Regions from separate parts of the Mesorhizobium sp. CC13 genome, predicted to be linked through region 1. Evidence: riboswitches for the same ligand, from Rfam matches in the RefSeq annotation. Region 1 holds a riboswitch; each other region holds the start of a gene.
The links. A riboswitch is a leader RNA that binds a small molecule or an ion and turns the genes downstream of it on or off. The one in region 1 is predicted to bind cobalamin.

Region 2: linked by a shared signal. The riboswitch ahead of PV773_RS07970 (ABC transporter ATP-binding protein) and the one ahead of PV773_RS04235 (CbtB-domain containing protein) in region 1 are both predicted to bind cobalamin.
Region 3: linked by a shared signal. The riboswitch ahead of PV773_RS17945 (aromatic ring-hydroxylating dioxygenase subunit alpha) and the one ahead of PV773_RS04235 (CbtB-domain containing protein) in region 1 are both predicted to bind cobalamin.

What each region holds. Positions count from the first base shown of each region.
Region 1 is NZ_JARDJI010000002.1:240,633-248,331, forward strand. Features, by position in the region: gene mgtE (magnesium transporter) at 1-658, shown strand, start outside; gene PV773_RS04210 (MerR family DNA-binding transcriptional regulator) at 816-1,202, shown strand; gene PV773_RS04215 (isoprenylcysteine carboxylmethyltransferase family protein) at 1,224-1,700, opposite strand; gene PV773_RS04220 (DUF1624 domain-containing protein) at 1,697-2,695, opposite strand; gene PV773_RS04225 (hypothetical protein) at 2,785-2,994, shown strand; gene PV773_RS04230 (gamma-glutamylcyclotransferase) at 3,058-3,747, shown strand; cobalamin riboswitch at 3,815-4,009, shown strand; gene PV773_RS04235 (CbtB-domain containing protein) at 4,045-4,224, shown strand; gene PV773_RS04240 (CbtA family protein) at 4,240-5,004, shown strand; gene cobU (bifunctional adenosylcobinamide kinase/adenosylcobinamide-phosphate guanylyltransferase) at 4,997-5,506, shown strand; gene cobO (cob(I)yrinic acid a,c-diamide adenosyltransferase) at 5,508-6,125, shown strand; gene cbiB (adenosylcobinamide-phosphate synthase CbiB) at 6,140-7,105, opposite strand; gene cobD (threonine-phosphate decarboxylase CobD) at 7,104-7,699, shown strand, end outside.
Region 2 is NZ_JARDJI010000004.1:12,060-19,758, reverse strand. Features, by position in the region: gene PV773_RS07990 (cation diffusion facilitator family transporter) at 1-502, opposite strand, end outside; gene PV773_RS07985 (anthranilate synthase) at 567-2,756, opposite strand; gene PV773_RS07980 (iron ABC transporter permease) at 2,998-4,005, opposite strand; gene PV773_RS07975 (ABC transporter substrate-binding protein) at 4,059-5,003, opposite strand; gene PV773_RS07970 (ABC transporter ATP-binding protein) at 5,027-5,842, opposite strand; cobalamin riboswitch at 5,944-6,154, opposite strand; gene PV773_RS07965 (MFS transporter) at 6,187-7,353, opposite strand; gene PV773_RS07960 (LysR substrate-binding domain-containing protein) at 7,489-7,699, opposite strand, start outside.
Region 3 is NZ_JARDJI010000014.1:63,689-71,387, forward strand. Features, by position in the region: gene PV773_RS17920 (IS110 family transposase) at 1-802, opposite strand, end outside; partial or broken gene PV773_RS17925 (transposase domain-containing protein) at 881-1,015, shown strand; gene PV773_RS17930 (putative quinol monooxygenase) at 1,163-1,465, shown strand; gene PV773_RS17935 (hypothetical protein) at 1,560-1,838, opposite strand; gene PV773_RS17940 (hybrid-cluster NAD(P)-dependent oxidoreductase) at 1,835-2,935, opposite strand; gene PV773_RS17945 (aromatic ring-hydroxylating dioxygenase subunit alpha) at 2,946-4,193, opposite strand; cobalamin riboswitch at 4,301-4,511, opposite strand; gene PV773_RS17950 (DUF2274 domain-containing protein) at 4,941-5,171, opposite strand; partial or broken gene PV773_RS17955 (TrbI/VirB10 family protein) at 5,168-6,215, opposite strand; partial or broken gene PV773_RS17960 (electron transfer flavoprotein subunit alpha/FixB family protein) at 6,270-6,668, opposite strand; gene PV773_RS17965 (transposase) at 6,671-7,651, shown strand; gene PV773_RS17970 (hypothetical protein) at 7,674-7,699, opposite strand, start outside.

The DNA.
Region 1 (7,699 bases):
CGAGAACGAGCGCCTGGTCGGCGTGCTCACCATCGACGACGTCGTCGACGTCATCCAGCAGGAAGCCGAAGAGGACCTGCTGCGCATGGGCGGCGTGGGCGACGAGGAACTGTCGGACACGGTGGCCGCGACATCGCGCTCGCGCGTTCCGTGGCTTCTGGTCAATCTCGGCACCGCCTTCGTCTCGGCTTCGGTCATCAGCATGTTCGGCGCCACCATCGAGGAGATGGTGGCATTGGCCGCGCTGATGCCGATCGTGGCTTCGCTCGGCGGCAATGCGGGCACGCAGACGATGACGGTGACCGTGCGTGCGCTCGCCACCCGCGACCTCGACATCTACAATGCCGGTCGCGTCATCCGCCGCGAGGTGATGGTCGGGCTTCTGAACGGCGCGGTCATCGCGTCGATCCTCGGGCTGGTGGCCGGCACGTGGTTCCAGAGCGTCGACCTCGGCTTCGTCATCGCCACGGCCATGATCCTCAACATGCTCGCCGCGGCGCTCGGCGGAATTCTCATTCCGCTGTTCCTGGACAAGCTGGGCGCGGATCCGGCCATCTCGTCGTCGATCTTCACCACGATGATCACCGACGTTATCGGCTTTCTCGCCTTTCTCAGCCTCGCCACCTGGTGGCTGCACCTTGGCGCGCAGTCCGGCTAGGCGCGTCAATTGACTTTTACGTAAGTCGCGTGCGAGAATCACAAAGTCTAAGAATTTGCCCGGCTGTGCGGCCGTCCGCCTGCCGGTGCATCCGCCCCGGCTAGCGCCCCGGCAAGGTGAGGAAGCGGCGCGGCATGACCCGTCGGGTGGAGTGGGAATGCGGGAATACTATTCGATCACGGAACTGACCCGCGAATTCGACATCTCGACGCGGACGTTGCGCTTCTATGAAGACGAGGGGCTCGTCTCTCCGGTTCGCCGCGGCAGGACGCGACTGTTCCGGCCCTCGGACCGGCATCTCATCCGCCAGATCATGCGCGGCAAGCGACTCGGCTTCTCGATCAACGAGATCCGCGAGATCATCCAGATGTACAAGGAACCGCCCGGCGAAGTGGGGCAGCTGAAGCTGATGATCAAGCGGATCGAGGAGAAGCGCGAGGATCTGCGGCAGAAGCGGCGCGATCTGGAAGAAACGCTGGCCGAGCTGGACCAGGCGGAGGAATCCTGTGTCGAGCGCCTGGTCGAACTTGGCGTCACCACCTGACGCCTGCCGCTGCGGGCGCGGTCAGATCCAGCGCCTGACCCTTTTCGTGTAGTCGATGTATTTCTTGCCGAAGCGGGTCTGGAGGTGCTTTTCCTCGCGCTCGATGGCGAGTTTCTGCGTCGCGAAGGCCGCGATCAGGGCCAGGGCGATGAACCAGATGCTGCCTGCGATCAGGCCGATGCCGATCATCATCAGGGTATTGCCGAAATAGATCGGATTGCGCGTCAGGGCGAAGGCGCCGTCGGTGACCAGATGGTCGGAAGCCCTGTCCGGCCTGATGGTCGTGTTACCGCGCTTGAGCGCGCGCATCGCCGAAATCTCGATCGCTATGACTGCCACCACCGCAAGGCCGCCGGCGGCGAACAGAATATCGGAAAGCGGCTCGGTGATCCACGGGAGCGGGAGAAAGACCTCGAGCAGGATCGCGACCGCGATCGCTGCAAGATAGATGATCGGCGGCCACGGCACCTTGTTGGGGGCGGCGGAACGATCTGTCATTGCACTCCTCCATTCTGCATTTCGCTGTCCGAGCGCGCGGTGCACATGGCCGTCGTCTCACGCACGCGTGTCGTCAGCGCCGCGCTCTGCTCACCGGCATAGAAGCGATCGAACGAATCGTCCCTCTGCAGGTCATCGAGCACGCATGCACAGTAGCGCGCGCAGAATTCGGTGTCGCGGGTCTGCTCGCAGGACAGCTGGCAGGAACTGAGGAACGTCACCTCCCGGGTTTCGACCTGTGCGGGGAAAAACTGCGCAAAGGCCCAGACCAGCGAGATCAGCACCGGCTGGTGGATGAGATAGGCGGCGAGGCCGTGGCGGCCAACGAAGGTCAGCGGCCGCGACCAGGCGCCTGCCTGAATCGCCGCGAGCTTCTCGAACAGGCCGGCCCTTTGGGCAAGCCCGGCGACGCCGATGCCTGCCAGGACCGCGCCGAACCACGGAAATAGCGGCACGTAGTCGTTCGAGCGGGGGACGACGGTCGACAGGCCGACCCACCACAGCGCCGGGTGGTTGAAGATATCCGCGCGCAGGAACTGGGGCGCGGCGATGACCAGCACGGCGACGACCAGGGTCAGCAGGGGCGGCAGGCGCAGGAAGGCGAGTCCGAGTACGCTGGCGAGCGTGATCTGATGCAGGATGCCGAAGAAGATGAACGTGTTCGGCATGGCGAACCATGTCGCCACGGTGATGAGCAGCGCCGCAGCCGCCACCATGGCAAGGCGGCGCCAGTACCTGCCCCAGTGAAAGCCCTTGGTGTAGGCCATCACCAGGCTCACGCCGACCAGGAAGAGGAAGCTGGAGGCGATGGAGCGCGCGAATATCTTCCAGCCGCCATAGGCGGTCGTGCCTGGATCCATGTAGCCGAAGAACTCCAGATCCCAGGCAAAGTGGTAGATCGCCATGGCGACGAAGGCGACACCGCGGACGATGTCGATTGTTGAGATGCGTTTCGAACGGGCCGGAGCCAGGTCGGCGGACAGTTGGATCGTCATGGATATCACTTTTGCGGTCTGGAGCGTTCTTGCGCCAATGCAGTACTATAATGGTTTAAACTAGGCGGTAGTGAGTAGAGTTGCGGCCGATGCACAAAGTTTCTGCGAATGGCGCATCGATCGCGGCCATCGGACGCAGCACCCGGATAGTGCAGGGCGACGCCTGCCTGGAGCTGGTATCCGAGGCGCTGGCATTCGGCTACCGTCACGTAGTGCTGGCAGATGCGTGGCGGTGTTCGAATTCGGCTCGTCAGACGATGAAAATGGCCGCCATCTCGACATTGCCGAGCGGGCACTGACGGCTGTGCGATTTTGATTTCTCTCGGGAAGGGATTGAATACCGGGTGAAGCGAGAGGTGACCATGACGGGGCGCATTATGTCGCTGACGGAAGAATTGGTGGCGCGCTGCCATCGCGACGTATTCGACGAGGGGCCGGACCCTGACGCCCAGCATCTCGACGAAGACGATTATGCCAGGATGATCGAGGAGACCTTGGGCGCCCGTCCCGACGACGGGCCGCTGTGGCTCTTCGCCTACGGGTCGCTGATCTGGAAGCCGGAGGTGGAGCACACCGAGGAGAAGGTGGCGCTGGCGCGCGGCTGGCATCGCTCATTTTGCGTGAACATGACCCGCTGGCGGGCCACCAAGACCCAGCCCGGGCTCATGATGGCCATGGATAGGGGCGGCCAGTGCAAGGGGGTGGCGCTGCGGCTCATGGATGGCGACCGCCGTCAGCAGTTGGACAAGCTGTTCCGACGCGAGATGACGCTCAAGCCGTCGACCTACACGCCGCGCTGGCTGAATCTCTCCACGGAGGGAGGGCCGCTGGTCGCGCTAGGCTTCGTCGCCAACCGCAGGGGGCGCGCCTATGCCGGCGGCATATCCGAGGACGACGTGGTGGAACGCATCGCCACGAGCTGCGGACATTGGGGCTCGGCGGCGGACTATCTCTACAACGTCGTGAAAAACCTCGAGCAGCGGGCGATCCATGACCGGCATCTGTGGCGCCTGCAGCATCTGGTCGCCGAGCGGATCGCGGCGAGGGCCTGATTGGCCGACGCCGCATTCGCGCCGCCCGGCGTCGGAATTTGGTTTGCCGCTTCCGGGTTTTGTTTCTATAGTCGATGCCGTCGTCGGTTCCGTTTGGAATCAAGAGGGAATGCGGTGAGGGCGTTTTTTGCCCGAAGCCGCGGCTGCCCCCGCAACTGTGTGCGGTTAGCTCTCCCCAAGGGCCACTGAAGCTTGCTTCGGGAAGGCGGGGAAGGGTGTCGATCCGCAAGCCAGGAGACCTGCCGGCGACGGGAAATGAACTCTGTGCCCTCGGGTGGAGGGCGAAAGGACATCGAAATGACGACTGTTTCTTCCGCGATCGGCGCCGGCGTTTCTGCCCAGTCGCGCAACATGCAGCTTGCCATGGCGGCGCTGCTCGGACTGTTCTTCGTCGGGATCCTCGGCTTCTCGCAGATGGAAGTGGTGCACAACGCGGCCCACGATTATCGCCACTCGATGGCGTTCCCCTGCCACTAACGGAAGTTCTTCGATATGTCCGTGTTTCGCAACGTCGTGTTCATCGCGGCGATCAGCGGCCTATTCGCCGGCGTGATCCTGGCCGCGCTCCAGACCTATTCGACCGATCCGCTGATCTTCAAGGCAGAGACCTACGAGAACGCCGGCGGTCATGACCATCTCACGGCGCCGGCCGCCGGGACCGAAATGTCCGCCCCGGCCGCCGACGCTCAGGCAGCGGCACCGCAGGAGCCCGAGGCGGAGGCCTGGGCGCCGGCCGACGGTTTCGAACGTTTCGCCTATACGGCGCTCGCCAACGTGGTGAGCGGCGTGGCCTTCGCGCTGATCCTGGTCGCGGCCTCCGAGTTTGCCGGCGGCATCGCCAACTGGCGCCAGGGCGTGTTCTGGGGCTTTGCCGGATTCGCCGTGTTCACGCTCGCGCCCGGCCTGGGACTGCCGCCGGAACTGCCGGCGATGCCGGCGGCCGACCTAGGCGACCGCCAGGTCTGGTGGACGCTCACGGTGCTCGCCACCGCCGCGGGCCTTGCGCTCATCGCGTTCCGCAAGTCGCTGCCGCTCGCCATCCTGGGCGTCGCACTGATCGTCGCGCCGCATGTCGTCGGCGCACCGCAGCCGGCGAGCCACGAGACGCCGATCCCGGTGGACCTGCATCGCAGCTTCGTCGTCGCCACCACGATATCGAACCTCGTGTTCTGGGTCGTCCTCGGTGCCGTCGCAGGCTTCGTGCGCGGCCGCTTCATGGGTGAGCGCGGCGAAGCGATGCGCGGGCATCTTGCCTGAGAAGCTGACTTTCCTGCTCGGTGGGGCGCGTTCCGGAAAGAGCGCGCACGCCGAGCGCCTCGTGACCCAGCATCCTGCGCCGTGGACCTACATCGCCACGGCGCAAGCCTATGACGAGGAGATGCGCGAGCGCATCGATATCCATCGCGCCCGGCGCGGTGCGGGATGGCATACGATCGATGCGCCGCTGGATCTCACCGGCGCGCTCGGCAGCGTCCCGGACGGCGTGCCGGTGCTGGTCGATTGCCTGACACTCTGGCTTTCCAACCACATGCTCGCGGACCATGATGTCGAAGCCGAGAGTTCGAGCCTTGCCGGGCTTCTGGCGCGGCCGCGCGGCCCGTGGTTCGTCGTCGCCAACGAGGTCGGGCTCGGCATCGTGCCGGACAATGCGCTTGGCCGCCGTTTCCGCGATGCGGCCGGACGGCTCAATCAACAGGTGGCGGCAGGCGCCGACGAGGTGCTGTTCATGGTCGCCGGCCTGCCGATGAAGGTGAAGTGACATGAAGACCATCGACGACCAGGAAGCCGAGCGGCACCGCGCCAAGATGGCCAAGCGCAAGGCCGTGCAAGATGCCGAGGTGGCAGGCAAGACCATCGTCGAGAAGGGCCTTTTGATCGTCAACACCGGCCCCGGCAAGGGCAAGTCGACGGCGGCCTTCGGGCTGGCGCTGCGCATGCTCGGCTACGGCCACCGCGTCGGCGTGGTGCAGTTCATCAAGGGCGCCTGGCATTCGGGCGAGCAGGACGCTTTCGCGGCATTCGGCGACCGTGTCGTCTGGCACACGATGGGCGAGGGTTTCACCTGGGAGACCCAAGACATCAAGCGCGACATCGCCGCTGCCGAGGCGGCATGGTCGAAGGCGCAGGAGCTGCTCGCCGATCCGAGCATTTCGCTCGTCGTGCTCGACGAGCTCAACATCGCGCTTCGCTACGACTATCTCGACCTGGACGCCGTGGTTGCCGCGCTCAAGGGCCGGCGCGAGGGCCTGCATGTCGTGGTCACAGGCCGCAACGCCAAGCCGGCGCTGGTGGAGGCGGCCGATCTCGTCACCGAAATGGGCGCCACCAAGCACCATTTTTCGGCGGGCGTGAAGGCGCAGAAGGGGATCGAGTTCTGAGCGGCAGGGCCGCTTCAGAACCACATGGCCAATCCGACCGCTCCGATCGCGCCGACTAGAATGGCATCGGCCGTCCAATAGAGACGCAAGGCGGCACGGATGTCGGAGGCGTTGGCGTCGCGTCGGCCGCCGGCGCCCATGATGGTGTCGTCGACCATCACGCCGCCATAGCTGCGCGGGCCGGCGAGCGCCAGGCCGAGCGCGCCCGCCATGGCGGCCTCGGGCCAGCCGGCATTGGGCGAACGGTGCTGCTTCGCATCGCGCCAGACCGCGTGCCAGGCGGCCTTGGGGTCGGCGCCGGGCACTAGGAAGGCGGCGAGCACGATTGCGAGCGCCGTCAAGCGCGAGGCTGGCAGGTTGATGAGGTCGTCGAAGCGGGCGGCCGCCCAACCGAAGGCCTCGTGGCGCTTGGTGCGGTGGCCGATCATCGAATCGGCGGTGTTGGCGGCCTTGTAGGCGGCACCGCCGGCAAAGCCGAGGACGGCCAGCCAGAAGGCCGGGGCGGTGATGCCGTCGGAAAAGTTCTCGGCCAGGCTTTCGATGGCGGCGCGGCTGACACCGGCCTCGTCGAGCCGTTCGGGGTCGCGTCCGACAATCTGGGACACGGCCTTGCGGCCGGCGGCAAGACCGCCGCTGTCGAGCGCGTCGGCCACGGCGCGGACGTGGATGCCGAGGCTGCGCTGGGCAACGAGGCTGCTCGCTGCGATCGCCGTCAAGAGAATGCCGAAGGGCAGGAGGCCGAACAGGCGCTCGATGGCGAATGCCGTGGCGGCGGGAACGGCGACGATGACGACGAGGGCGGCCACGCCCCAGATGCGGCGCATGGCGTCGGTATCGGTGGCGCGGTTGAGGCTCTTGTCGAGAAAGGATATCAGCTGTCCGATCCAGATGACCGGATGGCCGATCTTGCGCACAAGCCGGTCCGGATAGCCGAAGCCGAGTTCAACCAGAAGCGACAGGAAGGCAAGCGGAAAAGACATGACGCTTCTTGCAGGACGTAGGACTGGGACGGTCGATCACGGCGGCAGCCTGGAGCGGGCGAGGGCGCTGTTTCCGGGAGCGCCCGAGCCGTTCGTCGACCTTTCGACCGGGATCAATCCGCACTCCTATCCGCTTTTCGAACTGCCCGCCACAGCCTTGTCGCGCCTGCCGGAGCCTGGAAGGGCGCGCGACCTCGCGGCTGTGGCGGCGACAGCCTACGGCGCGCCGTCGGCAGCCAACGTTGTTCCGGCGCCGGGCACGCAGATCCTTTTGCCGCGCATCGCGTCGCTGGTGCGGCCTGGCCGCGCCTTCGTGCTCGGCCCGACCTACCAGGAACACGCTCGTGCGGCCGCGATCGCCGGTCACGAGGTGGCCGAGGTCCGCGACTTTGCGCGCCTTGCGGATGCCAATCTCGCCGTCGTCGTCAACCCCAACAATCCCGACGGGCGGGTGATCTCGCGCCTGGAACTGCTCGGCCTTGGGGAGAAGATGCGGGCGAAGGGCGGGTTGCTCGTGGTCGACGAGGCCTTCATGGATGTCGGCCCAGGCGCCGAAAGCCTTGCCGGCAATGTCGACCAGGGTGGCATCGTCGT
Region 2 (7,699 bases), on a different contig from region 1:
TGTGATGGCCGTCGGCGACCATGGCGGGCGAACGCTCGGCGCGGCCGACCCGGATCAGCGCCGCGGCCCACATCGCATTGAGCACGGCGGCGAAGCCGTTGATGCCGAGCCCCAGCCACGGCTGCTCGGCATTCATCGGCGTGCCCCAGCTGCGCCAGACCTCGAACAGGATCAGGAAGGCGGCCACCATGATCAGCACGCCTTCGAGCACGGCCGAGAAATACTCGGCCTTGTGGTGGCCGTGCTGGTGATCCATGTCGGCCGGCTTGTGGCTGACCTTGATCGCCCAGAAGGCGGCGACCGCGGCGACGACGTTGACGATGGATTCGAGCGCGTCCGAATAGAGCGCCACCGACCCGGTCAGCCACCAGGCGATGAATTTCAGCCCCATCACCCCCGAGCCGATGATGATGGACCAGAAGGCGAGCCTGGCGATCCGCTGCTTGGCGGAGCTCGTCTGGCTGGCGCCGGCCGGAGATCTCTGCGTTTCGGTCTGGGTCATGGTCTCGCTTGGTAACGGGTTCGCCCCGCGGCGCGCGGCCACGGAGCGAACAGGGCAGATCGGGCTAGGCGGCCTTGTCCTTGGCCTTGCGCGGCATGTGCGCGACGACGTTCTCGATCATGCGCATGCCTGCGTCGTGGCCGAGCGTCATGATCGATTCGGGATGGAATTGCACCGCCGCGATCGGCTCTTTCCTGTGCTCAAACGCCATGATCACGCCGTCCTCGGTCTCCGCCGTGACGACGAAATCGGCGGGCAGCCGCACCGGGTCGGCGAAGATCGAGTGGTAGCGGCCGACGGTCACCTCCTTGGGCAGGCCCGAGAAGATGATGCCGGGCTTCGCGACGCGGATGCGCGAGGGCTTGCCGTGCATCGGCACCGCCAGCTGGCGCAGCTCGCCGCCATAGGCCTCGGCGAGTGCCTGCAGGCCGAGGCAGACGCCGAAGATCGGCAGGTCGCGGTCGCGGGCCTTCTTGATCGTCGCCGCGGTGTCGAAATCCTTCGGCGTGCCAGGTCCGGGGGAGAGCACCACGAGATCGGGCTTGATGCGGTCGAATATCTCTTCCGGCACCGGCGAGCGCACGGTCGACACGTCGGCGCCGGTCTGGCGGAAATAGTTGGCCAGCGTATGGACGAAGGAGTCCTCGTGGTCGACGAGCAGGATCTTCACCCCTTCGCCGACGCGCGCGGTGGTGCGTTCGGTGCCTGCGGAGTTGCCGGTCTTGGCGTCGCGGATGGCGGAAAGCATGGCTGAGGCCTTCAGTTCGGTTTCGGCTTCTTCTTCCTCGGGGACGGAATCGTAGAGCAGGGTGGCACCCGCGCGCACCTCGGCGATGCCGTCCTTGATGCGGATGGTGCGCAAGGTCAGGCCCGTGTTGAGGTCGCCGTTGAAGTGCACCATGCCGATCGCCCCGCCATACCAGGCGCGCGGGCTCTTCTCGTTGTTCTCGATGAAGCGCATGGCCCAGAGCTTGGGCGCGCCGGTCACCGTCACCGCCCAGGCGTGGCTGAGGAATGCGTCGAAGGCGTCCATGCCTTCGCGCAGGCGGCCCTCGATGTGGTCGACGGTGTGGATCAGGCGCGAATACATCTCGATCTGGCGGCGGCCGATGACGCGGACAGAGCCCGGCTCGCAGACGCGGCTCTTGTCGTTGCGGTCGACGTCCGAGCACATGGTGAGCTCGGACTCGTCCTTCTTGGAGTTCAGCAGCTTGAGGATTTGCTCGGAGTCCGAGATCGCGTCGTCGCCGCGCTTGATGGTGCCCGAGATCGGGCAGGTCTCGACGCGGCGGCCGTTGACGCGCACGAACATCTCGGGCGACGCGCCGATCAGGTACTCGCCCTCGCCGAGATTGATGAAGAAGGAGTAGGGCGAGGGGTTGATGTTCTTGAGCCGGCGCGAGATCTCCGAGGGTGCGGTCTCGCAGCGCTCGTAGAACATCTGGCCGGGCACGACCTCGAACAGGTCGCCGCGCTTGAAGCTGTCCATCGCCCGGCGCACCAGCTGGGCATATTCGCCGGGCTCGTGGTCGCCGCGCGGCGGGATGCGGTCGGAGGCCTTGAACGGCTCCGCGACGCTGTCGCGGGCGATGCCTTCGGTCGAAAAGCCGTCGCCGGCATAGTCGTAGCGGTCGTGCCAGGCCTTGGCCGAATAGTGGTCGACCACCAGCACCTCGTCGGGCAGGAACAGCACCAGGTCGCGCTGGCTCTGCTTGCGCTCGAGCTTGTGCTCGACCGGGTCGAACTGGAAGGCGAGGTCGTAGCCGAAGGCGCCGTAGAGGCCGAGATTGCTGTCGGCATCGGTCTTGAACAGGGCGGTGATGGCGCGCAGCACGGTGAACACCGAAGGCACGCGCGAGCGCTCTTCCTCGGTGAAGATGCGGCCGGGCTTTGCCACTTCGAGCCCGATCAGTCTGGCCGACGTCTCCCCGATCGTCACCTCGGCGAGGTTGCCGAGCGTCCTGCCGATGACGGGCAGCAGCGCCTTGCCGCGCGCGTTCAGCGCCTCGATCTTCATCGAACGGCCGCGCGCGGAAATCACCAGCGGCGGGTCGATGATGGCGGTGTCCCAACGGGTATAGCGGCCGGGATATTCGTAGTTCGAGGAAAATACCGCGCCGCGCCGGCTGTTCAGCCCGTCGATATAGGCCTCGATCGCCCCGGCATAGGCGGTCTCGTGGCGCTCGCGGGTGATCGCGATGCCACCTCCGGTGACAAAGCGCTCGGCGCCGTTCTCTAGGATTTCCACCGTCATTCCCGTCTCCATCTCTTGCCGCTGGAGGTTCCGGAGCTGGTTCGAAAAAAGCAAATGGCCGCCCGGAACTTCCGTTGCGGCCACCACAATTTTCACGCACACGCGCTTCGAGAGGCCGCTGTCAGCTGGCCCGCCACCAATTGTTCTGGTTCGAGGTCGTGTTCATGCGAAATCCATAGCGGCGAAAAACATGGGCTGCAACAGGATTTGCGCTGTGTTGCGTTGCATTACCAACTGACCCTCAGTTTGTGACCCGGCGGCGCATCAGGGCGACAAACGCCACGCCGCCGATCAGCCCCGTGAGGATGCCGAGCGGCATGTCCTGCGGCGGCAGCACGGTGCGGGCGGCCATGTCGGCCGTGACGAGGAAGATGGCGCCCACCAGAGCCGACAGCGGCAGCACGCGACGGTAATCGCCGCCGATCGCGAGCCGCACGACATGCGGGATCATCAGCCCGACGAAGGCGATGACGCCCGAATAGGCGACGGCGCTGCCGGTGAGTATGGCACAGACCACGAAGATGACGAGGCGGAACCGGCGCGCCGGCAGCCCCAGCGCGGTGGCGCTCTCGTCGCCGAGCGTCATGGCGTTGAGGTTGCGGGCCTGGGTCAGAAGGTAGCCGCCGCCGGCGACGAGCGCCAGCAGCGGGTAGGCCAGCTGCTGCCATTGCGCCATGCCGAGGCCGCCGAGCATCCAGAAGATGACGACCGGCGCTGCCCGCGGATCGGCCAGGAAGATCAACAGGTTGCCGGCCGCCGTTATGATGAAGCTGACGGCGACGCCGGCCAATACGAGTTGGCCGGCCGAGTGCGCCCGCGTCAGGTTGGCGACCATCAGCACCAGGGCGGTGGCCGCCAGCGCGCCGGCGAAGGCGAACAGCGGCACCGTGATCGGGCCGAACACCATGCCGGCATGGAGCAAAGCGAGGATAGCCCCCAGCGCGGCACCGGATGAGACGCCGAGCAGATGCGGATCGGCGAGCGGATTGCGCGTCACCGACTGCAGTGCTGCGCCCACGACCGCGAGCGAGGCGCCGACCGTCGCCCCGAGGATGACCCGCGGCGCGCGCACGTCCCAGACGATGTTCTCGCGGCCGCTCGACCAGAAGACCTCGACGCTGCCCGGCACGAGCTTGTTGGCGATCACCCCCCAGACCGCGTCGAGCGGGATCGCCACCGAACCCACGCCGATCGCGACGAGCATCGTGACGGCCAGCAGTGCCGCGAGCGCCGCGACCAGCGCCGGCATGGCGTGGATCAGCGCATGGCGTGGGCCCTTGACGAAATTCCGGTGCGACACGGTCAGTCAGCCCGGAACGCTTCGGCCAGGCGCTTGATCGCCGCGATGTTGCGCGGCCCGGGTGTAGCCTCGACATATTCGAGCACGACGAAACGGTTGTTCCTCACCGCCGCAATGTCCTTGAAGGCCGGGTTGGAGCGCATGAAGGCGATCTTCTGCTCGGCCGTCACCTCGCCGTAGTTGACGATGACGATGACGTCGGGATTGCGCTCGATCACCGGTTCCCAGCCGATCTCGGCCCAGTTGGCCTCGACGTCGTCGGCGATGTTGATGCCGCCGGCCGCCTCGATCATCGCGGTCGGGATGGCGTAGCGGCCTGCGGTGAACGGCTTCTGCTCGCCGGAATCGTAGAGGAACACCTTCACCGGCCTGTCGAGCCGAGGCAGCCTGGACTGGAATTCGGCGAGATCCCGCTTGTAGCCCATGACCAGGGCCTCCGCCTTGTCGCGCACCCCGAAGATCGTGCCGAGGTTGAGGAGGTCGACATACATGTCGTCCATCGACGACTTTTCCCGCTTCACGACGTGGATGCAGCTTTCCGTCAGCTCGTAGACGGCGATGCCGAAGGGCGCGAGCGTGTCGGGCGTGACGGCGCCGCCGACGCTCATGCCGTAGTTCCAGCCGGCGAAATAGAAATCGGCGTCGGCGCCGAGCAGCACCTCCTTACTCGGATATTGCGGCGCGAGTTCCGGCAACTGGCCGATGTCCTTGCGAATGGCCGCGTCGATCTTGTTCCAGCCGGAAATGCCGGAATAGCCGACCATGCGGTCGGCCAGGCCGAGGGTCAGCATCATCTCGGTCAGGTTGATGTCGTTGGACACCGCCCGCTGCGGCGGAGCGGCGAAGGTCACGTCGCGGTTGCAGCTCCTGACCGTGACCGGAAAGTCGTCCGCCAGGGCGGTGGTGCAGCTTGCAAGGACTGCGGCGGCAAAAATCGTCAGGCGCATGGAGGCTCCTCGGCTTGGCGGGTTCAGCGTTCGAGATGGAAGGAAAAGCGCGGGCGCCCGGTGACCGGGTGATCGTCGAGGGTGGCGCCCACGGCGAAGTTCTCGCGGATGCGCTCGGGTGTGAGGATGTCGGCCGGCCTGCCACAGGCGACCGCGCGGCCGCCGTCCATGACCAGCACGCGGTCCGCATAGGCCGAGGCGAGCGCCAGGTCGTGCAGCGAGACCACCACGGTGCAGCCGAGATTGCGAAGCAGTTCGAGCACTTCGAGCTGATGGCGGATGTCGAGGTGATTGGTCGGCTCGTCCAGGATCAAGAGGTCGGGCCGCTGCACCACGGCTCGCGCGATCATGGTGCGTTGTTTCTCGCCGCCCGACAGCGAGCCGAAATCACGCGCGGCGAGCCGGGTGAGGCCGAGCAGCGACAGTGCGGCCTCGACGTCAAGATAGTAGTCGGCCGCGGTTCCGACGCGGGTGGCGTGCGGGATGAGCCCGAGTTCGACGATCTCGGCCACCGTCAGGCCGAAGTCCGAGGCCGGCTCCTGCAGCACTGTGGCGATGCGGCGGGCGCAATCGCGCGGCTTCATCCGCCAGATGTCGGTTCCGTCCAGCCTGACCGTGCCGCCGGTCGGCCGGTGGTAGCGGTAGAGGCAGCGCAGCAGGCTCGACTTGCCGGCGCCGTTGGGGCCGACGATGGCCAGCAGCTCCGCCGGCTCCACACGCACGGTCACTGGCTGGAGGATCGGCTTCGACGCGCGCGGGCCCCATGACAGGCCGTCGAGTTCGAGCAGTGCCGGGGTGGAGCCTACGAGACGACTAGAGCCGTGGACGTGATCGAGCATGCCCTGTCTCCGTGACGTGGCGGAGGCGGCAGAACGATCCGATCGGCGATCCGAAAAAGGCAGTCGCAACCATCATCATCTCCGCGGCACACCCCGGCCGGTTGAACGCATCCGATGATGGCAGGTCTCCTGGCTTGCGGGTTTCGGCGCCTCGGAGCCTTCCCGGCCGTGCGGCCAGTGGCATTCTTCCGACTTGCTATCCGCTCACAGTTGCGGGGGCAGCCACGGTTTCGCGTCCGGGACGTCTCACCGTGTTCCCATTTAATCCGCTGCCCGAACCAGGCAGCAGGAACCATCGCTGCCGTGGCTACAGCAACGACGGGTTGCTGACAATCGCTAAAGCGTCATGCCGCCTGCTGAATTGCGTCACGCCGGTCGAGCGCGAAGGAAATGACGGCCACGGCGAAGGCGGTCAGCGCAATCGCCGCGCCGACGAAGGGCAGGTCGGCGTAGCTCACTCCCATCGAGATCGCAGCGCCTCCCGCCCAGGCGCCGGCGGCATTGCCGGCATTGAAGGCGCCCTGGTTGAGCGTGGCGGCGAGGTTCGGCGCTTCCGAGGCTGTCTCGACGACGCGCATCTGCATCGGCGGCACGATGACGAAGGTGATGACGCCCCACATGAAGACGAGCAGGATCGCCGCGGGTACCGAGTGGCTGAGCCCGGCGAAGGCGACGTGGATCATGGCCATCACCACGAGCGCGCCGATGGCCGTCGGCATCAGCCTCCAGTCGGCCAGCTTGCCGCCGATGATGTTGCCGATGGTCATGCCGCCGCCGAACAAGAGCAGGATCCAGGTGACGGACTCGATCGACAGTCCGGTGACGCCGGTCAGGATCGGCTTGATGTAGGTGAAGACGGCAAACAGGCTGCCCGAGGCGAGCGCGGAGATGATCATGGCGAGCCACACCTGCAGCTTGCCCAACACCTTGACCTCGCCGGCGACGCCACCCTTGCCGGGAGGGGCGACGCCCGCCGGCACGAGCCAGGCGATGGCCGCGACCGAGATCAGGCCGATGACGACGACGGCGTAGAAGGTCATGCGCCAGCCGAAGGCTTCGCCGAGCGCGGTGCCGCCGGGCACGCCGAGGATGTTGGCGAGCGTCAGGCCGGCGAACATCAGGGCGATGGCGCTGGCGCGCTTGTTGGCCGGCACCAGGCTTGCCGCCACCACCGAGCCGATGCCGAAGAAGGCGCCGTGGCCGAGGGCGGTGACGACGCGCGCCGCCATCAGCGTCCAGTAGGTGGGGGCGATGGCGCAAAGCAGGTTGCCGAGAACGAACAGCATGGCCAGCCCGACCAGCACCGGCTTGCGCGGCAGTCTCGCCGTGCCGATGGCGATGATCGGGGCTCCGATGACCACGCCGAGGGCATAGCCCGTGACCAGCAGCCCCGCCGCCGGGATCGAGACGCCCAAGTCGGCGGCGACCTCGGGCAACAGCCCCATGATCACGAATTCGGTGGTACCGATGCAAAAAGATGCAACGGCCAGAGCGAGGATCGGCAAGGGCATGGATGGACTCGGGGGGAATTGAAACGATTTAGGTCGACAGTTTCCTTAAGTCGGCCGCCGCGCAAGCGATTTTGATGCATTGCAGCAATGCATGGAGTGCATGGCACCCATTCGCGGACGGCGCAGCCCCGTCGTTCAGGACTGTTGCGTCAGGTCGCGGCGGAGGAAGTCGTAGAGCCGCTCGACCGCCGAATTGCCCGCTTGCGGGTTGCGCAGGATGCCGATCTCCATGTCGGGCAGGGGCGGCAGGCCCTCGTTCTCGCCGATGATGCGCAGGCTTGGCGGCACGCTGCGCTGGGCGAGGCCGGCGACCGCCAGGCCCGCTTGCACGACGGCGATCAGCCCG
Region 3 (7,699 bases), on a different contig from region 1:
TCGTGATGCGGCCCAACCGTTCTTTGCCACCGCTCGAGTTCTGACGTGGCACAAGGCCAAGCCATGCCGCGAAGTCGCGGCCTGATCGGAAACCGCGGATATCCGGCACTCCAGCTAATATCGCGCTGACGGTGATCGGGCCGACGCCTGGAACGCTGAGCAACCTGGCAGCTTCGGGTTCTGCACGGCAATGCCTTTGCATTTGAGCTTCGAGAGCATTGATCTGAGCAGTTAGGGCGACGAGCTGGTCAGCCAGGATATTCAACGGTGCTCGTACCGCATCGGGGATCGGTGTCGCCGGATCGGATATCCTCTTGATGAGAGAGCCGACGTGCTGAGGGCCTGCCGCTGCGATTACACCGAACTCCGCCATATGACTCCGAATTGCGTTGATCAGCGAAACACGCTGCCGCGAAAGGAGTTCATGCGTGCGATGTACCACCCGCGCCGCCTGTTGCGCCAATGACTTCACGGGAGCGGAGCGAACCGCCGGTCGCGTCACCGCTTCGCAGATCGCTGCGGCGTCCGCAGCGTCGTTCTTTTGCCGCGCGACATAGGGCTTCACGTACGAAGCCGGAATCATCTTGGTGTCATGGCCAAGAGCGCGAATCTCGCGTGCCCAGTAATGCGATGATGCACATGCTTCCATGCCGACAACACAAGGCGGCAACTTGGCGAAAAAGCTCAGAACCTCCTCACGGCGAAGCTTCTTCTGGAGAACAGGGCGGCCTTTTGCATCCGCCCCATGAACCTGAAAAACGCGCTTTGCCAAATCGAGCCCGACCGTCGTTACTTCGTTCATGGATGACATCTCCTTTACGGCGATCGTCGCGACCGCTTCTAGACTATGACGCCGGAAGCGGGAGCCATCCACCTCATCAAGCTGAACGGCATCAATCCGGAGGCCTATCTCGCCGACCTGATCGGCCGCGTCAGCGACCATCCAGCCAATCGCATCGACGAGCTTCTCCCCTGGAACTGGCGCGCCCGATCCGACGCCAGACTGGCCGCCTGACCATGGCTGCGATCACCCGGGTCTACAGCCTCCCGCTCGCCGCCGAAATGCTCGGCGAGGACACCGAGCTGCTGTGGGAGGTCTATGTCGACATGGAACCGGAGGACGGCTGCCTCTGGGTCTACGGGCCCGACGATCAGCAGCGCCATGATCGTCGTGCGGTTCAAGGTGCAGTGCCAGCCTGGAAAGAGCGACCCGCTGGTCTCTGCATTTAAGGATGTCATCAAAGCCAGTCGGCCACTGGAGGGTGTCGCAAGTTTCGACATCGGACAGGATCTGGCCGATCCCGACTCATTCGTGGCCACGGAGGTGTTTGAAAACGAAGCCGCCCTGGAACGTCAAGAAGCGCTCGCCGAAGTCCAGAAGACGATAACTCTTCTTGGGGAGCTCGCCGCGGCACCTCCAGAGGCGACGATCTTCCATGTCTCTTCTTCACAGCCCTGGGGCTAGCTGGTTGATTGATCCCAACGACAAACTGCGGTGGGCGTGTCGGCTAGCCTATTATCGACTTCGCCCTAAGGCCTGCCGATATCCGCGGAACTCCTCAAGGATTGAATGGCGGTCGGACCCAGTGGCCTCGTCCTGCGACGGCGGCGAGAAGCGTGCGAAGCACCTGGACATCCTGATGGAGGAGTCCCCGACTGTCGATCACCGCAATCTGCCATCGCGCGGCCGCCTCGATGCTGGTGCCTGGCGGCACCGACATCAGCCAGTCGATGAACACCTCCTCCGGCGGCGGCAACGGCGATATGGCCGCCATCGTCTTGCCATCGAGCTTCTTGCGCGGGGCAGCGGCCGTCGCCTCTCGATCGCTGACGCTCATGCCTCCACCTCCAGCGGCGACAGAGGTATGGAGCAGCAGGCGAGGATGTAGCCGTCGGCGATCTCCTCATCGAGAATGCCGCCGTTGTGGTTCATAGCGACCTCACCGGAGATCTTCTTGATCCGGCATGTGCCGCACAGGCCGAACTCGCAGGCGGCCGAGATGCGAACGCCGTTGGCGCGAGCGGCCTGAAGCACCGTCTGCTCGGCATCGCAGCGCCCATCGACATTCGAACCAACGAAGCTGATCGGGAACGCGGTGCCGGCTGCCGCGTCTTCGTCTCCTGGCTCGATCTGAGCAGGCAGCATTTCGGCTACCGGGGTGCCGAAGCTTTCCTGATGATAGCGCGCCATGTCGAAACCCGCTACCTGCAGCATGTCCCTTACGGCGCGCATGAACGGATCGGGGCCGCAGCAGAACAGCTCGCGCTCACGGAAGTCGGGCGCGAGCAGCGGCAGCCGAACGGCATCGATCCGCCCCATGTGGCCGAACCAGCTTTCGCGGCTCGACCGCTCCTCGATCATGAATCCGAGAGACAATCCGGGCATGCGGCTGCCGAGGAGTTCCAGCTCCTTGCGGAAGATGATCTCCTCCGGCGAGCGGGCGCAGTTGACGAAGGCGACGTCGGTCCATGGTGCGCAGTCGTTCAGCCAGCGTAGCATCGACATCATCGGCGTGATGCCGGAGCCCGCCGAGATGAACAGGTATTTCGCAGCCGGATGGTCGTGGTGGGAGAAGTTGCCTGCTGGACCTAGCGCCTTGACGCGAGACCCCGGCACAAGATTGCCGAACATCCAGCGGGTGCCGATGCTGTCTACCTGTGCCTTGACCGTCACGGCGATGGAGAAGGGCCGCGAAGGCGAAGACGACAGCGTGTAGGTCCGCATAAGCGGGCCGGCGGCCGTCGGCAGCTCCAGCGTCACGAACTGGCCCGGTTTGTAACGGAACCAGGTCTGCGCATCCGATCGGAAGGTGAAGGTTTTCACGCCGGGTGCTTCGTCCGCCACGGCGATCACCTCCAGCACCTGGAGGCGATCGTTCCACGGGGCCATCTCGTCGAGGTGGCGATAGAGGCTGTGATCGTTCATGGCATTCATGGCGCTTCCCTCAGGCGACGCTGCGCAGCGCGGGCTTCTGCCCGTCGGTGAGCCTCGGTTCGATGAAACGGGCGTACCAGTCGACGAACTGGATCACGCCGCCTTCGTGATGCTCGGAGTAGGGGCCGGTCTCATAGGCCGGCGACCTGATGCCGAAGGCGTTCTCCTCGACGATGCGGCGGTCCTCGTCGTTGGTCTCGGTCCAGACGTGGGTCAGTCCCTTGAGGTCGTAGTCGACGCCCTCGACCGCATCCTTGTGCACGAGCCACTTTGTGGTGACCGCCGTCTCCGTCGCGCTGATCGGCAGGACGCGGAAGGTGACCGCATAATCGCCAAGGACGTGGTTCCACGTTGTCGGATAGTGGTAGAGCAGAAGCGTGCCGATGCGGTCGGTGAAAACCTGGTCTGACAGGTTCCTGCGGACGGCGCGCCTTCCCGTCGTCGTGTAGCTGACGGCCTCGCCGAGAAGCGGCGCGCGGGTTGCACGGTACTGCCCGTCCTTGTCTATGCAGAAGCGCGATGGCAGGCCTGCCGCCTCGCAGCGGGCCCAGTGCGCCAGCATGTCGGGGTCGCTGTCAGCGCCGTTGACCCCGGTGACGGTCGGCGCCTCGGGAAAGGTCTTACAAAGTTCGGGATGGTTGGCCGCGCAGTGGTAGCATTCTCGGTTGTTCTCCCACACCAGCTTCCAGTTGCCCTTCTCGAAGATGGTCGACTCGAAGGCGACCTTGGCGTCGACGAGACTGTGGGGAGCGAAGTAGGGCTCCATCAGCGTCCGGAACGGGCGGAAGTCGGCGGGTTCCTTGGCCAGGCAGATGAAGATGTAGCCGCCGCCGCTTTCGCAGGCGACGGGCTTCAGCCCGAAATCCTCCTTCTTGAAGTCCTCGGCCATCTGGCGGGCGAAGACCAGTTTGCCGTCGAGATCGTAGGTCCACTGGTGGTAAGGGCAGACCAGCCGTGCTGACGTTCCCCTGTCGCTGGTGCAAACGCGGCTGCCGCGGTGGCGGCAGGAATTGTGGAAGGCGCGGATCTGTCCGTCGCGTCCGCGCACGATGACGACGGGATAATCGCCCACCTGGACGGTGAAGAAACTTCCGGCCTTGGCGACCTCGCAGTCGTGGCCGACAAACAGCCAGTCCCGGTACCAGATCAGCTCAAGATCGAGCTTGTAGAAATTGGGGTCGATGTAGAAGGGTTGCGGCAGGCTGAAGCCATCGCGCCTTTCGCGGATGAGCTTCAGCATTTCGTTGCGCGTATCCATGTCCGTCCTCGCTAGCGGCACAAGGACTGAACTGGTGGTATGGAGGGGAAGATCGCGCGGGACGAACTGCCCGAACGCTCTGCCTCTTGACCGCCCACCGCGATCAGTCGGTTGAAAGAGTTCGAGGCTGGTTTCCGGGCTCCGAAGCTGTCCTTTGTTGAGGACTGTCCCGACACCTTCCCAGGCATACGCCCAGTGGTTCTCCCGTCGAGACGACAAGCTTCGCTACCGTTGCGGGGGCAGCGTCGGCATCAAACCGACTTCCCAATTATCCCGCAGGCCAATTCGCCAACGGGCACCTTGAACGTGTCGATCAGATCACGGACGCGTCGCTGACAAAGCCTGGAAAGCGACATCGGCAGATTGCAAAGACGACAGCGACCGTGGCGATCGTCAGTTGCTTCCGCGCGCTTCATCAGCACGGCGTCAATGATCCAGCCATTGGCTCGTTGGGCTTCGTCGCGGACACGCTCGGCAAGGAGGCGAATGCCGCCCAGAGATTGTTCCAGCAGCGCTGCGCGCGTGCCATCAGATCGAGACAACTCGGAACGGCATCGGTTCTCACCTGCAGCACGTTGTCGGTCGTGCGGGAAGCGTCGAAGGATTCAAATATTCCCCGGCCCTTGGGGAGCAAGATGGGATTGCGGGCGTACGGAAGTTCACACGCCCGCATTGGTGTGCTGCCGGTTTCGCAGCTTTCTCTCGGATGCGTCACGGACGGCCTGCCAGCCAGAAACTCGACGATCGCTACGGATCGGGGTCAGGGATCCGCCGAGCCTTCGCAAACCCGCAATCCGTCGCGATGAAGCGTTCCAGCATCGGTACGATCAGCCGAACGGGTTCGGTTGCCGGCTGACCGCTCTCGCGGCCGAGGATCTCCGCATAAGTCTTGAGATCGCGATGCAACGACGCTGGAAGCTCCAGCGTCACCTTCACAGGCCTGTCGTCGGCGATGGGGCTTAGCTTCAGCTTGATCATTGTGTTGCGCCATAGGGCTCGAGCACGAGATCGCGCGTGACGATGACGCGGACCGGGAAGCCAGGCCGGATGGTCAGCATCGGCGCGATGTTGAGCTGGCGGCGGATGATCTGCTGACCTGCCTCGTTGATCGTGTCCTGGGCGCCGTTGCGCATGGCATTGATCAGCCGGTCATCGTTGTCGGTGGCGAGCTCCGCCCCGACGCTGTCCGAAGCCGACATCGTTGCTGTATTGGCCGATGACGCGGGTGCCCTGCGGCACCAGCAGGAAGCGTCCCGTCGGGCTGTCATAGACGTTTTCGGTGACCTGCGCCATGATTTGACCGGGCAGATCGGAGCGGATGCCGGTGATCAGTGCGGCCGGGATCACCGCGCCCGCCTGCAGCACATAGGGCGATGTCGGAGCCGCGACGCGATCGGGCGAGACGCTGCGCTTGTCGGGCGGGGCATTGAGGAAGGCGTTTTGACGCTCGACGGCCGTCGGCGTCGATGGCTGGGGGTCGAGGCCGAGTGCGGTTGGATTCGGCATCGGCTGCACTGGGGAGGTCGGCGACGCGGTAGGCGTCGCAGTCAATACCGGTCGTGTTTCGGTCGGCACTAACAGCTTTGCCGTGCGGGCGGATTCGAGCTCCTGCTGCCGACGCTGCTCCTCGGCGCTCAGGTTTGGGTCGGGCGCGACGATCGGCGGCGGCCGCACCGCGTTTTGCGCATTGAGGATCGGTCGGCCAAGGTCGCCGGGAAGCGGCGAGCCGAGGATGGGACCGGTGTAGTCGCGCGGCAGGCCAGCGAGCCCGTCGGCAACGGCGAGGCTGTCCGTCGAAATCAGTTCTTGCGGCTTTCTGGCCTTGCGGCTCTGAAGCGCGTAGATCAGAGCGCCACCCAGGCTGACGCCGGCAATGAGGCTGAGACCGGCCAGCACCTTGCGCGAAAGGCGCGTCACACGCGGGGGCTCGGGGCGCAGCCGCATCGCAGGTTCGTCGGTGAGCGGCAGGGCGTCATCGGAGAACGACGCTTCCTTTTTCTGTCCGGGGTTGGTCGCGCTCATGAAGCCGGCCTTGAGTCAGCGCGCACGATGCGGACGCGCCTCTGACGATTGCTGGATGGTCTCGACCGCGGCCGAGCCGCCTTCGGCGGCAGCCTGGAACGAGGCGGTGCGCACGGTGATCACCTTCATGGCGTCGAGCGCCTGCACCGTCTGGATGGCGTTGCCGGCATAGATCGGGCGCTTGAAGGTGTCGGACGAGACGACCTCGATGATTTCGGAGACCTGGCCGACGTCGAGCAGGGCTGCGACGCGCGGCGAAACGTTCTTGCCGGTCGAGGTGGCGGCGGCGACGATGGTGTCGTAGTTGCCGGCGAGCGAGACGACGAGGGCCGCCGTCGGCTCGGCCATCCGCAAACCCACGCACCAATTGCCGCGTCAGCGGCTTCGTTCAATCCCGCGAGAGTCAGCCGTCAGAACCTTTGGTATCATATACCCTAGAAGAGAAGCAGCGGCTGGTGGGCGAGAGCTGTGAACCCGGGGCGTCGGTGTCGCTGGTGGCGCGGCGGCACGATATTAATGCGAACCTGTTGTTCACGTGGCGCCGGCAGATGCGCACGCCGGCGTCGGTGGCTTCGCCGCTGGAATTGATCCCGGTCGAAGTCATCAGCAGCGCGCCGGCCGCCTCACCAGCCGCGGCGGTTGGGGCGGAACAGCGCGGCATGATTGAGATCGTCCTGGTCGGCGGTGCGCGCGTGCGGGTGACCGAATACCTGAAGCAGTACCGGACACCGATCTTCAGAGATTGTGGCGACCATGGGGTCGGGCACGGTAGCGGATCGTACCTGAGCGTCGGCGACCGCATCTTTGTCCTAACGAACGCGCATGTCGCGGTCGCACGTGAGAGTGGAGAGCGGCTCCTCTACCAGTTCGCAGACTCCAACGATCTCCGCGCCATCGCTGGCAATCACGTGAAGTTCGGAGAACCGCTCGACGTCGCGCTTCTCCCCGTGGACGCTGCGGCATGGAAGAGCGCGCCCCATGGATCACGCGCCATTGAATTCGATCAGATCGCATGGGCCCACTCGCCCTACCCGACCGAACTCATGACCTTCGTCGGGTTCCCAGGTGACGACGTCGGGTTCTTCTTTGAGACGGTCAGGGCCAAGGCGCAGTGTTTGACCGGACGGGAAGTCGAGCTTCCACCTGGCGACGATCGTTTCAGTTCACGCTTCCACTTCGGCCTCGACTATAATCCCAACCTCTCCAGCGACGTGATCGGCAACAAGGGGTTGTCACGGCCCCCCGGGCTGAGCGGCTCGGCAGTCTGGAACACCTGTTTCGTTGAGGCGAAAGCGTGCGGTATTGCCTGGACACCTGAATTGGCAAAGGTCACCGGGGTAATTTGGGGCTGGCCGTCCAACGTTGGCTGCCTCGTCGCGACCCGGGCCGAGTATCTGCGCAGCTTCCTGTTGTCCGCGCTCGCGGAGATCAGCTGAATGGCGGCTCGACTGCCCTCAGTTAGCCGACGCGAACCATGCAACGGC